DNA from 3 places in the Mycobacterium novum genome. Region 3 is predicted to be linked to each of the others. Evidence: riboswitches for the same ligand, from Rfam matches in the RefSeq annotation. Region 3 holds a riboswitch; each other region holds the start of a gene.

The links. Region 3 has a riboswitch for magnesium ahead of G6N19_RS09715 (PE family protein). Riboswitches for the same ligand answer to the same signal wherever they lie in the genome.
Region 1: another riboswitch for magnesium. It lies ahead of G6N19_RS07080 (Rv1535 family protein); the one in region 3 lies ahead of G6N19_RS09715 (PE family protein).
Region 2: another riboswitch for magnesium. It lies ahead of G6N19_RS20615 (PPE family protein); the one in region 3 lies ahead of G6N19_RS09715 (PE family protein).

Annotation. Positions count from the first base shown of each region.
Region 1 is NZ_AP022562.1:1,538,700-1,542,958, reverse strand. Features, by position in the region: gene G6N19_RS07085 (MFS transporter) at 1-1,381, shown strand, start outside; M-box (ykoK) riboswitch at 1,452-1,635, shown strand; gene G6N19_RS07080 (Rv1535 family protein) at 1,867-2,070, shown strand; gene G6N19_RS07075 (hypothetical protein) at 2,112-2,387, opposite strand; gene G6N19_RS07070 (cation-translocating P-type ATPase) at 2,384-4,259, opposite strand, start outside.
Region 2 is NZ_AP022562.1:4,377,108-4,381,366, reverse strand. Features, by position in the region: gene G6N19_RS21660 (PPE family protein) at 1-1,208, shown strand, start outside; M-box (ykoK) riboswitch at 1,334-1,519, shown strand; gene G6N19_RS20615 (PPE family protein) at 1,953-3,158, shown strand; gene G6N19_RS20610 (MgtC/SapB family protein) at 3,178-3,891, shown strand; gene G6N19_RS20605 (sterol desaturase family protein) at 3,937-4,259, shown strand, end outside.
Region 3 is NZ_AP022562.1:2,091,244-2,095,502, reverse strand. Features, by position in the region: gene G6N19_RS09725 (SDR family NAD(P)-dependent oxidoreductase) at 1-615, shown strand, start outside; gene G6N19_RS09720 (TetR family transcriptional regulator) at 596-1,186, shown strand; M-box (ykoK) riboswitch at 1,479-1,651, shown strand; gene G6N19_RS09715 (PE family protein) at 1,934-2,230, shown strand; gene G6N19_RS09710 (PPE family protein) at 2,249-3,457, shown strand; gene G6N19_RS09705 (hypothetical protein) at 3,497-4,147, opposite strand; gene G6N19_RS09700 (DUF1906 domain-containing protein) at 4,147-4,259, opposite strand, start outside.

The DNA.
Region 1 (4,259 bases), 550 kb from region 3:
GGGCGTCGGCGGGGCGATGCTGTTCGCGTCCTCGGCGGCGATCATCACGGACGCCTTCCCGGCCAATCAGCGTGGCATGGCGCTGGGGGTCAACCAGGTGGCGGCGGTCGCCGGCTCCTTCGTCGGCCTGTTGATCGGCGGGCTGTTGTCGGAGTGGGATTGGCGGGCGGTGTTCTGGGTCGGGGTGCCGATCGGGGTGCTGGGCACCGTCTGGTCGATGCGTTCGCTGCACGAACTCGGCGAGCGCGCACCGGCCAAGCTGGACTGGGCGGGAACGGTGACGCTGGGTCTGGGGCTGACCGTGGTGCTGACCGCGATCACCTACAGCATTCAGCCGCATGGTGATTCGCCGACCAGTTGGACAAGCCCGGTGGTGCTGGGTTCGCTGGCGCTGGGGGTGGCGCTGCTGGCGCTGTTCTGCGTCATCGAACTGCGGGTCGCCGCGCCGCTGCTCGATGTGCGGCTGTTCAAGATCCCGGCGTTCGGCATGGCCAACGCGGCCGGGCTGCTGGCGGCGATCGGGCGCGGCGGCATGCAGTTCATGCTGATCATCTGGCTGCAGGGGATCTGGTTGCCGCTGCACGGCTACAGCTTCGAATCCACCCCGCTGTGGTCGGGCATCTACCTGCTGCCGATGACGGTGGGCTTCCTGTTGGCCGGTCCGGTGGCCGGGTCGCTGTCCGACCGGCACGGCGCCCGCCCGTTCGCCGTCGGTGGGATGGCGCTGATGGCGGTGACGTTTGTGGCGCTGGTGCTGCTTCCGGTCGACTTCGACTATCGGATCTTCGCGGCGCTGGTCTTCCTCAACGGACTCGGCGGCGGGATCTTCACCGCGCCCAACACTGCCGTGGTCATGTCCAGCGTCCCGGCCGCGCAGCGCGGTGCCGCCTCGGGTGTGCGGGCCACGTTCTTCAACGCCGGCACGTCGTTGTCGATCGGTATCTTCTTCTCCCTCATGGTGATCGGCCTGGCAAACACGCTGCCGGAGGCGATGGGTGCGGGGTTGCAGCAGCGGGGAGTGCCCGCCGAGGTCGCCGAACAGGTGGCCAACACCCCGCCGGTGGGCAGCCTGTTCGCGGCGTTTCTGGGTTACAACCCGATCGGCGAACTGCTGGGGCCCTCCGGTGCGCTGGACCATCCCGGTGTCGACGCCCAGATGTTGACCGGGCACAGCTTCTTCCCGCAACTGATCTCCGGGCCGTTCCATACCGGGTTGGCGGTGGTGTTCGCCGCCGCGGCGGTGATGATGGTGCTCGGTGCGCTGACGTCGTGGGCGGCGCCGGGGCGTTACGCCGGCGAGCCGGTGAAGTGGTCCGACAGCGCCCCGGGCGCCCGCGGAACCCGGGTGACGGTGCACCTCGACGATGCTGCCGGGTCGTGACCGAACCGTGTGGAAACCGGTGGGTGAGTTGAATTGACCCGGGCGCATTCCTGATGCACTATGGACCATGCAAGCACCTCGTTAGGTGAGGCGTCTGCACGGACACAGGCCACTGACCCCGAACGTCGAAAGACGCCCCGGGTCAGGACAGCTCCTCCCGGCTTAAGGGTTGAGCCCAAGTGGCTTCCGGCTCGCGGATCTGAGCGGGCGGGACACGCCGTGCAGTGTCGAAGCTCTGACGAGAGGGGTGCGGTCTTCCGACAGTCGTCGGAGCTGCCTCCAAAGCCTGCGGTGAAACCGGCACGCCGACGCGTGCCCGCGACCGAGAGGAGGTGAGGGACGCATGAGTTCCGGTGATAGTCCGAGCCGATATCTGACTTCTGTTCCGTCCCCATCCGAACGGTCGCATACCGCCTCCAGTTGAGCCCCGATTCCGGCCTCCAGCTGAGCGCGTAGCGGCGTTACGCGACTAGGAGGCCATCATCATGGTTGCAATCGCCTACACCGACATCCAGGCGCCGGCCCCGCGTGCCATCAGCACGGCGAAGAAGGTGGACACCCGCCGGGGTGCACCGGCTGCGCCCGCCTCAGACCCGGTGGTCGACATGGCCACCCGGCTGCTCAGTGGTCCCCTGCACCAGATGTATGCACTCTTGTGGCGCGTCGGGGTGCTGACCGTCGACCACTGAGTCGACCGAGGCCGCGGACAGACGTCTTCGCTAGGCGTCTGCTAGGCGTCCTCCAAGGCCTCGCCGAGTTGCTCGAGTACCTCGCTGCGGTGGTTGTTGGCCAGAATGTGGCCGGCAGCCACCGCAGCGGCTACCGGCCAGTCGATGATCTCGAACGCGGCCAGCAGCGCCAGCCCGCCGTAGTAGGCCAGCTGCTCGGGTCGCGGCACCGTCACCTTGCCGAACAGCGGCAATTCCACCGCGAAGCCCTCGGCATCCCGGATGTGGGCCACCGCTTCCCGCTGGGATGCGCTGCGCCGCGTCTTGTCCGCCATCATGAGCCTCCTGGTGGCGACGGGTCGCCGGATGATCGGGCCGCGGCCGTTCCGCGGCGAGAGCCGGTGTCCCCATTGTGCACAAGCCGCAGCCGTGGCGCGGAGTGGCCGTCGGAGGTCGGGGTGCCGTCCGGCTGGCGCGGCACGGGCACCATGAACTGGGTGGGCTTGTCGGCTGACTCCTGCAAGCCGGACAGCAGCCTCGGCACCACGGCCGCGCCGGCGGTGGCGACCGTCGCCGCCCCCAGCGCCTGAGCCCAGCCCAGCGGACCCAGCGGGGTGCAGCCCAGCAGCTGGCTGACGCCCGGAATGGAGATCAACGTCCCCATTGCGGCGAGCGAGCCGACCGCGGTCGCCACCACCAGCGGGTCATGCGAGTCCAGCAGCGTCTGGCCCAGCTGGGCGGCGACCAGCGACACCAGCGCGACCGTGGAGGCCCGCTGTTGGCGGCCGGTCATCGAGGCCAGCGTCCAGGCGCCCACCGCGGCCGACGCGGTCGTCACCCCGCGCACCGCCACCGCGCGCCACAGCGCGTCGGGATCCGGGCCACGCGCCGTGGCGGCCGCCGAGTCGTTCAGTTCACTGACCGCCAGCGCGGTCGCCGGCAGTGCGTCGGTGAGCATGTTCACCAGCAGCAGCTGGCGGGCGTTGAGCGGTGAGCGCCCGGTAAGCGCGCTGCCGATGATCGCGAACGCCACCTCGCCGGCGTTGCCGCCCAGCAGCACCCCGACCGCTGCCTGCACCCGCTGCCACAGTTCCCGGCCCTCGTCCAACGCGTCGAGCAGGGTGTGGATCCGGCCATCGAGCAATACCACGTCGGCGGCGGTGCTGGCGGCCTCGCTGCCGTGGGCGACGACCGCGATCCCGACGGTGGCGGCGCGGATGGCCGCGGCATCGTTGGCGCCGTCACCGACCATCGCCGACACCTTGCCGGTGCGCTCCAGGGTCTGCACGATCTGCACCTTGTTCTCCGGTGACATCCGGGCGAACACCACCCGCTCGGCTACCGCGACTTCCTGGCCCTTGCGGGACAACGCATCCCACTCCGCGCCGCTGATCACCTGATCGGCGCTGATCTGTAGGCCGAGCTCCCGGGCGATCGCGGTGGCGGTGACCGGGTGGTCGCCGGTGATGAGCCGCACCGGGATCTGCCAGCGGTCCAGGTCGGCCAGCAGGGCGGCGGCCTCCGGCCGGGGTGTGTCGGCGATACCGATCAACCCGACGAACGTCAGCCCGTCGCCGCAGAACTGGCCGATGTCCTCCGGATCCGGATCCTCACCCAGGGCGGTGACCTGCGCGGCGGAGAGTTCCCGCCGGGCGACGGCGATCACCCGCAGCCCCTCGCCGGCCATACCCAGCACCGTCTTGCGGATCGCCGGGTCCCCGCCGCAGGCGGGCCCGACAACCTCCGGCGCACCCTTGACGGTCAACTCGGCGCCGACGATCGTCGCCGAGTAGCTGCGGCCGGACCGGAACGGCAGATGGGCGACCTCGCCGCGATCGGGATCCACCACGCCGGCAGCCGTCGCGGCTTCGATGATCGCGGCATCGGTGGCGTGCACCTGCCGGCCGTTGGTGGCCGGGGCGGCCTGCGCCGCGAACGCCAGCACCTCATCGGTGCTGTACCCCGGCGCCGGTGTCAGCTGTGTCACCCGCAGCCGGTTCTGGCTCAGCGTCCCGGTCTTGTCGAAGCACACCACGTCGACGCGGCCGAGCGCCTCCACCGAGCGCGGCACCCGAACCAGCACACCGGATTTGGTCAGCCGCCTGGCGGACGCCTGCTGCGCCAGGGTGGCCACCAGCGGCAGGCCCTCCGGGATCGCCGCGACGGCGATGGCGATGCCGGAGGCCACCGACTGTCGCAACCCGATCCGC
Region 2 (4,259 bases), 2.2 Mb from region 3:
GCTTGACCGGCCAGTGGTGGCTGGGGCCGGCGTCGGAGTCGATGGCCGCCGCCGTGGCACCCTACCTGGCTTGGCTCGACTCCACCGCAGCCCTGGCCGAGCAGGCTGCCGCCCGGGCCACCGCGGCCGCGGCGGCCTTCGACGAAGCCTTCGCCGCCGTCGCGCCACCGCCGATGATCGCGGCGAACCGCAGCGCGCAGGCGACGCTCGTCGCGTCGAATGTGCTCGGGCAGAACAGCGCGGCGATCGCGTCGCTCGACGTCGAGTACGCGCAACTGTGGGTCCAGGACGCGCTGGCGATGTACAGCTATGCCGCCAAGTCGGCCGCCGCGACCGCATTGACCCCGTTCGCCGAACCACCGCCCACCACCGACCCCGCGCGGCAGGGTGGGCAGGCGGCGGCGGTCGCCGCTGCCACCGCCGCCAGCGGGCACGCTGAGCTGTCGCGGTTGATCACCGCCATTCCTCAGGCGCTGAACGGGCTTGCTCCGGCGGCGGCGGTTGCGGCAGCCTCGACGCAGCCGGCGCAGACCACCACGGCGCTGTCACTGGCCCAGATCGCTTCCTACATCGAGGTGCTGCCGAAGAGCATCGTGCCGTTCAACGCCGCGATCAAGACCGTGCTTTACGGCATGGTCCAGTACTCCCGTAATCTCAACATCGACCTGGACATCGCCGCGGCAACCGGCGGGCAAGCCGGATTCGGCTCCGGCGCAACGTCGTTGGTCGCAACGGAACTGCCGCAACCGGTCGGCGCCGGGCCGGTATCGGCCGGTGCCGGCGGCCCGGGCAGGATCGGCCGGCTCAGCGTTCCGCCGAACTGGGTGACGACCGCCCCGGTGGCCAAGATGGCCGCAGCGGCGTTGCCCGGCGCCGCCGCGGCGGCAGCGCCGGCCGCTGCGGTCGCCGGAGCGCAGATCCCCACGGGGGTCTTCGGCGACATCGCGCTGGCGAGCCTGGCCGCGCGGGCGCTCACCGGCGCCGCACCGCGAAGCCGCCCCGCCGCCGCGATGAACGGCCACGCGCAGAGCCGACTGGAACGCCTGGTCACCGAGTTGGCCGGCACCACCGATGTGCAGCACTGGCACGTTGACCCCAGTCGCCTCGACAGCCTGCTCGAGGAACTCGCCGAGCAACCCGGCGTGCATGCGGTGCACGTCAATCCCGACGGGCAGAATAACGCCGGGCCGGGTCGGCAGCCCGGCTGAAGCCCGTGCGATTTCTGCCCGACAGCAGGCGATTTGGCCACCGAAGCGGACTATTGGCCCGCGAGCCGCTGCCGTCGCGCGGTGTCTGATTGACCCTGCCAGTTAGCTGGTGCATTATGGTGAGGCAAGCACCTCGTTAGGTGAGGCGTCTGCACGGATATAGGCCACTGACCCCGAACGTCGAAAGACGCCCCGGGTCAGGACAGCTCCTCCCGGATTAAGGGTTGAGCCCAAGTGGCTTCCGGACCTGCGTTGCATGCGCAGGCAGGACACGCCGTGCAGTGCCGAAGCTCTGACGAGAGGGGTGCGAAAGTCCGGCTGTCGCCGGGCGTCCCCACCTCTGTGTGCATACGTGCAGGCACCCGCGCGTGCCCAGGCCGAGAGGAGGTGAGAGCGACATTGAGTCCGAGTGATAGTTCCTATCCGAGATCGATGTTCGTCTCGCTCGATCTCGGTACTGCTTTCACCATCTGATTCGCACCGGCGCTGAATTCGTCATCTGGCGTGCTTCCGTCAGCGGAACACGTCAGGCTTCGGCATGTCGGCGAAAATGCTTGTCAGCTCGAACTTTCCGTCGAGCAGCGATTTCGTCGACGCGCCCGGCTCCGGTATGTCGCCATGACCGGCTAACCCGATTCGTGCCTCCGGCCAGCTGCGGACGCAACGCGTATCGGGATATCGACGTGCCTGCACACCCGCGCAACACCAGACTCTCTCAACCACCAGTCAATTAGGAGCAATGCCATGGACTTCGGAGCATTCCCGCCGGAATTCAACTCGGCTCGTATCTACACCGGCCCCGGCTCGGGACCGCTGATGGCCGCCGCGGCGGCGTGGGACAAGTTGGCCGCCGAACTCGCTTCGGCCGAGGCCGCCTACCAGTCGGTCATCAACGGGCTCATCAGCGAGGGCTGGATGGGGCCGGCCTCCAACGCGATGGCCGCCGCGGCCGCGCCCTACGCGGCGTGGATGGGCACCACCGCGGTCCGGGCGGAACAGGCTGCCGCCCAGGCGAAGGCGGCAGCCGCGGCGTTCGACGCGGCGTACGCGATGACGGTGGCGCCGCCGCTGGTCGTCGCCAACCGCTCACAGCTCGCGACCCTGGTGGCCACCAACGTCCTGGGCCAGAACACCGGGGCGATCGCCGCGACGGAGGCGCGTTACGGCCAGATGTGGGCCCAGGACGCTGCGGCGATGTACGGCTACGCGGCGTCGTCGGCGGTGGCCACCAAGGTGACGCCGTTCAACTCACCGCACGAGGTCGCCGACCCGTCGTCGCAGGCGGTCCAGCAGGCCGCGGTTGCCCAGGCCGCTGGTAACGCGGCCTCGTCGAATGCGCAATCCACACTGTCGCAAGCGATTACCAACACGCCGCAGACGCTGCAGACCCTCGCCGCGCCGGTGCAGCCGCCGGTCACGGGGGGCGAGGGGATCAGCACGGGTGACCTGAGCAACGCGATGACCAACTTGATGAGCAGCTCGTTCAGCCCGATGGGCGCGGCCGGGATCTCCAACTTCGCCGCCGACATGGCGGTGGTGCGTGGTGCTGCCATCGCCGCGGGTGACCCGCTGGGCTTGGGCGCCATCGACCCGTTCACGCCGATGCTCGGCGGGCTCGGGCTGGGCGGCGGACTCGGCCACGGAATGCACGGCCTGGGCGCCGGATTGGGGGGTCTGGGCACTGCCTCGGCGACAATGGGGCAGGCGTCCACGGTCGGCGCGCTGTCGGTGCCGCAGTCGTGGGCGGCGTCCATCCCGGCTACCGCAGCTCCCGGCAGCGCCGTGGCCGCCACCGGCTGGACCGTTGCCGCACACGCGCCGGAGGCCGGCGCGGCCGGTATGCCGGGCGTGCCGCTGGCCGGCGCCGGGCAGGGCCGCAACTACGGATTCGCCGCGCCGCGGTACGGCTTCAAGCCGACGGTCATGGCTCGGCCGGTGGTCGCCGGATAGCTGTGACATCGTTGGGACCATGCAGACGCTGAGCGTCGCCGAGTTCACGCTGCGGCTGGCCGTCGGGCTGGGCTGCGGCGCGCTGATCGGGCTGGAACGGCAGTGGCGGGCACGGATGGCCGGGTTGCGCACCAATGCGCTGGTGGCGGCCGGGGCGACACTGTTCGTGCTCTACTCGGTTTCCGCCGGTGACACCAGTTCCACCCGGGTCGCCTCCTATGTGGTGTCCGGGGTGGGATTCCTCGGCGGCGGGGTGATCCTGCGGGAGGGGTTCAACGTTCGCGGCCTGAACACCGCGGCGACCCTGTGGTGCTCGGCGGCCGTCGGGGTGCTGGCGGCCGCCGGCGACGTGCTGTTCGCGGTGATCGGCACCGGCGCGATCGTCGGCACCCACCTGTTGCTGCGACCGCTGGGCCGGCTCATCGACCGTGATCAGCACATCGAGGAGGACGAGCCGCAGTCGCCGTACCAGGTGCAGGTGGTCTGCCGGCCCAAGTCCGAGAAGTACCTGCGGGCCCAGATCGTGCAGCACACCGCCGGCAACGACCTGGTGCTGCGGGGGATCCACACCGGCCCGGCCGGCGACGACAACATGACCCTGACCGCCACGATGTTGTCGGATAACCGGGCGCCGGAACGGCTCGAGCGCCTGGTCGGCGAGCTCTCGCTGCAGCCGGGCGTCTATGCGGTGCAGTGGCACGCCGAGGGGCAGGCGGCCCTGTCGCCGGAGTGACCGTCGCCGGGCCGATCTAGGCTGTTGGCACTGGAGGTGAGCGCGGTGGATGGGATCGCTGGCATGTGGTCGGTGTTGCCGGGCCCGATGCGTGACCCGGTGCTGTTCGCCATCCCGTTCTTCCTGCTGCTGCTGACGCTGGAATGGACGGCGGCCCGCAAGCTCGCAGACCTTGAACGCGGCTCCTACCGCGCCAGGGACGCCTGGACCAGCATCTCCATGGGATTGGTGTCGGTGGCCACCACCGCCGGCTGGAAGTTCCTCGCGCTGCTCGGCTACGCGGCGATCTACACCTATCTGGCGCCGTGGCACCTGTCGCCGCGGCAGTGGTACACCTGGGTGATCGCCATCCTGGGCGTGGACCTGCT
Region 3 (4,259 bases):
GGCCGCGCGCAGATCTTCGCTGCCACATCCGATCTCGAGATCGGTCTGCTGATCTACAACGCGGGGGCCAACACCCACAGCGCAGAGTTCCTCGACGGCGACCTGGCGGCCTTCCAGCAGGTGATCGACCTGAACGTGACGGCTCCGCTGGCATTGATCCATCACTTCGCCGGCCCGATGCGTGCTCGCCGGCGCGGCGGCGTGCTGCTGGTCGGCTCGCTCACCGGCTACCAGGGCTCGGCGCGACACAGCGTGTACGGCGGCGTGAAGGCGTTCACCCGGATCTACGCCGAAGGCCTGTGGCTGGAGTTGCGCGAACACAACGTGCATGTGCTCGAACTGGTGCTCGGCGTCACCAGGACACCGGCCATGCAGCGGGTGGGGCTCAACTTCGATATCGCCGGGATGCCGGTGTCCGATCCGGCCGATGTCGCCCGCGAGGGACTGGCCCAGCTCCCCCACGGCCCGGTGCACGTCGTCTCGGCTCATGCCGGGAATCCCGCGCTGCGCGCCACGCTCGACCGGGCCGCAGCCGTGCTCGCGTCCCATCGGATGATGCAGAAGCTGCTCGGTGGCGCGCCCATCCCGGACCCCGATGCCCCGCCCACCGGTTGATCGCGAGCCGGCGACTCCCAGGACGGCCGCCCAACGACGGCGCTGCGAACGGATTCTCGCCACCGCCGCCCGACTCGGCGCCCGCGACGGGCTGGAGGCGGTCCGGATGCAGGCTGTGGCGGATCAATCCGGCGTTTCAATCACCACTGTCTATCGCTACTACCCGACGAAACATCACCTGTTCAGCGCGCTGCTGTTGCACTACACCCGATCCGTCACCCCGCCGGAGCCGGCGACCGGATGTCCGGCAGCCGATATCAGCGAACTCATGGCCGGCATCTGCCGGTCCATGCTCGCCCGCCCCCGGCTGGCCCGCGCGATGATCACTTCGGTCAATGCCCGGCGAGCCGAGTCCGGAGCGGCCGGCGACTTCAATCTGCGCGAGATCATCCTGTCGGTCGCCGGGATCACCCGCCCCGCATCGCAGGACGCCCAGCTCGCGCTGCTGGTCGAGCAGTGCGCCTACGGTGTCTTGTCGTGGGCGGTGATGGGTGAGACCACACCGGCGCAAGCCGAAACCGACATGCGCCGCGCGTGCGAACTGCTGCTGGCGCCCTGGCGCAAAACCTAGCTTGGTGTTACCGATGCATAGCGCACTTTCACACCGCGCACAGCGAGTTCTACGCGGACTCAACGGGGGCGCCTCTCCGCTCCGAGAGTCCGGCTCTTGCGAACCAGACTGATATCCAACGTATTTCGGCAAGCACTCCATGGGGCCAACGTCGGATTCGGCGAGGCACATCATTTTCACTACGAAATCCGGTGCCTTCCAGCGGGTTTCCATGCCCAGATTGGTCCGGCGCGACAGTCACGCCACGCCGGTCGAGTTGACTCCGCGCACTGTTGCTGCCAACATGGCGGCGAACGCACCTCGCTAGGTGAGGCGTCTGTACGGATACAGGCCACTGACCTCCAACGTCGAGAGACGCCCAGGGTCAGGACAGCTCTTCCCGGCTTAAGGGTTGAGCCCAAGTGGCTTCCGGCTTCTGGCCGGATACGGCGTGCAGTGCCGAAACTCTGACGAGAGGGGTGCCGGCCGGCGGTGTCGTCGGCCCGGCTCTCCCTGATGTGCATGCTGCGCCGGCATCCCCGTGTGCCCTGGCCGTGAGGAGGTGAGAGTGACATTGAGTCCGGACGATAGTCCTTATCCGAGTTCGACGACCACTTCGCTCGAACCCGTTCGCGGCGCCGCTTTCACTTTCTGACTCGGCTCGCGCCATACCGTACCCGCGCTCCCCGGCCACTGACCCGAGCGCGGTTTCCAGCGTGCGAATTTTGTGCCCTCGCAACGTTATTCGCTATTTCATAAGGAGTTTCGATGTCTTTTGTGTCTGCACTTCCCGAAGAACTCACCGCGACAGCGGCTGAACTGAGCAGCATCGGCAACGCGGTGGCTGCGCAGAACACGGCCGCCGTCGGGCCGACAACCGGGGTGGTTCCGGCGGCCGCCGACGAGGTCTCTGCACTGACCGCCGCTCAGTTTGCCAGGCATGCCCAGATGTACCAGGCGATCAGCAAGCGCGCCGCTGTGGTGCACGAGAGGTTCGTGATCATGCTGCAGCGCAACGCGCAGTCCTACGCAGCGACCGACGCCGCCAACGCCATCTCGATCTAGCGAAAGGGTTTACTGATAATGGATTACGGAGCAGTTCCCCCGGAAGTCAATTCCGCACGCATGTACGCCGGTCCGGGTGTCGATCCGATGCTGTCCGCTGCGGCGGCATGGAACCTGTTGGCGGCAGAATTACGTTCTGCAGCAATATCTTTCGAATGGTCTGTGGCGGGCCTGGTCAGCCAAGGTTGGTGGGGTCCCTCGGCGTCGGCGATGACCGCGGCCGCCGAGCCCTACATCAGCTGGATGAGCGTCACCGCCGAACAGGCGGAGCAGACCGCAGCGCAGGCCTACGCCGCCGCCGATGCCTACGCGTCGGCCTACGCCATGACGGTGCCGCCGCCGGCGATCGCAGCCAATCGAGTGATGTTGGCGGCATTGGTCAAGACCAACGCTCTGGGATTGAATACACCGGAGATTGCGGCGACCGAAGCCCGCTACGCGCAGATGTGGGCGCAGGACGCCGTTGCGATGTACAGCTACGCCGCCGCTGCCGCATCCGCCACCGAACTGGTTCCGTTCGCGGTAGCACCGGAGACCACCACTTCAGACGACGAGAGCAGTTCTGGCGCCCTCCCAGCCGACACCGGAGATGCGCACTCCCAGGTGCCCAGCGCATTGCGGAGCATGGCGTCGCCGGCAGAGGGCACGAGGCCGACGGACCCAGATTGGCATTGGACGAAGTTCTTCGACGGCCTCTTCGACGGAACCTGGGGCCACGACGACGGCTCGGGCCTGAACATCAACGCGCAGCTGTGGAACACGATCGCCGCAACCGGGATCTTCGACCCGGGCGGGAACCTCGAGGGCTTCGCGGGTCTGGCTACGCTCGGGTTTCTGGCCCGCGGCATGGAGGGCGGCACGGCCGCCCTCACCGGTGGCGGGCTCAGCTCCGCGCCAGGTATGACACTGGCGTCGGCCGAGACCGCCGGCCGCGCTGCCGGAGCTGCGGTCGGGGGCGCAGGCTCCCCGGTGTCGGCCGGAGTGGGCAGAGCGACCCTGGTCGGATCCTTGTCCGCGCCACCGAGCTGGGGAACGGCCGTCCCGGCGGCTGCGCCGAGTGCCGGAACAGCCAGCGGCTGGACGGTCGCCCCGGACAGCAGGTCGGTGACCGCCATGCCGCCTCCGATGCTCCCGAACGGTGGCGGACGTAGCGGCAGCTTCGGCCTCGGCACGCCGCGCTATGGCACCAAGCTCACCGTGATGCCGCGTCCAGTGGTGGTCGGGTAGGTACAGCGGCGCGGCTTGGGCGAGCCGAGGAGCCGACAGCTACGGCCTGCGTGGCATCCCCAGCGCGGTTCCCAGGATCCAGGCGAACAAGAACGCCGGCATGGCGGTGATCGAAAGCCCTTCCAGCGACAGCGGTCCGGTGCCGACGATGAACGCCAGCAGCAACAGCGGATGTACCGCGGCAGCGGCGACCGCGAGGTGGGCGGTGTATCGCGGCAGCACCCCGTGGACGTACACCGCGACCGCGAACGCCCCCAGTGCCACCACGGTGGGCAGACCGGACATGGCCAGCAGACCGAACGCCAGGTCGTAGAGCAGCGCGGCCGCTTCGGGGCTGTGGTATCGGTACAGCAGAATGTCGAACGCGGTGAACCCACTGAGCAGCAGGGTCACGCAGCCGATGAAGCCGGCGGCGAAGCACGGCGCAAGAACCGATCTCACCGGCAGCCGATCTCGCAGCAGTGTCCACACCGCTCCGCCGAACACCAGCCACAGCGTCACACCGACCGTGTTGAGCAGCATCGTCACGACCAGTCGATCGTGATGCTGGGTCGCCCACCAGGCCACCTCGGTGGCCAGCTTCTGGGTGCCGGGGAACGACCAGATCGGATACACCGCGAGCGTCACAACCGGGAGCGCGAAGCCGAGCATGCCGGACCATCGCGCCACCCGCGCCGCGTCCCATTCCATCAGCGCACCAGCTCCCACTGGCCGAAATCGGCCGCCAACACGTCGTCCACGTCGACGTGAATGTCGTCGATCAGGAAACCCGGGTCGGTTGCGGTGACCATCTCCCGCTGGA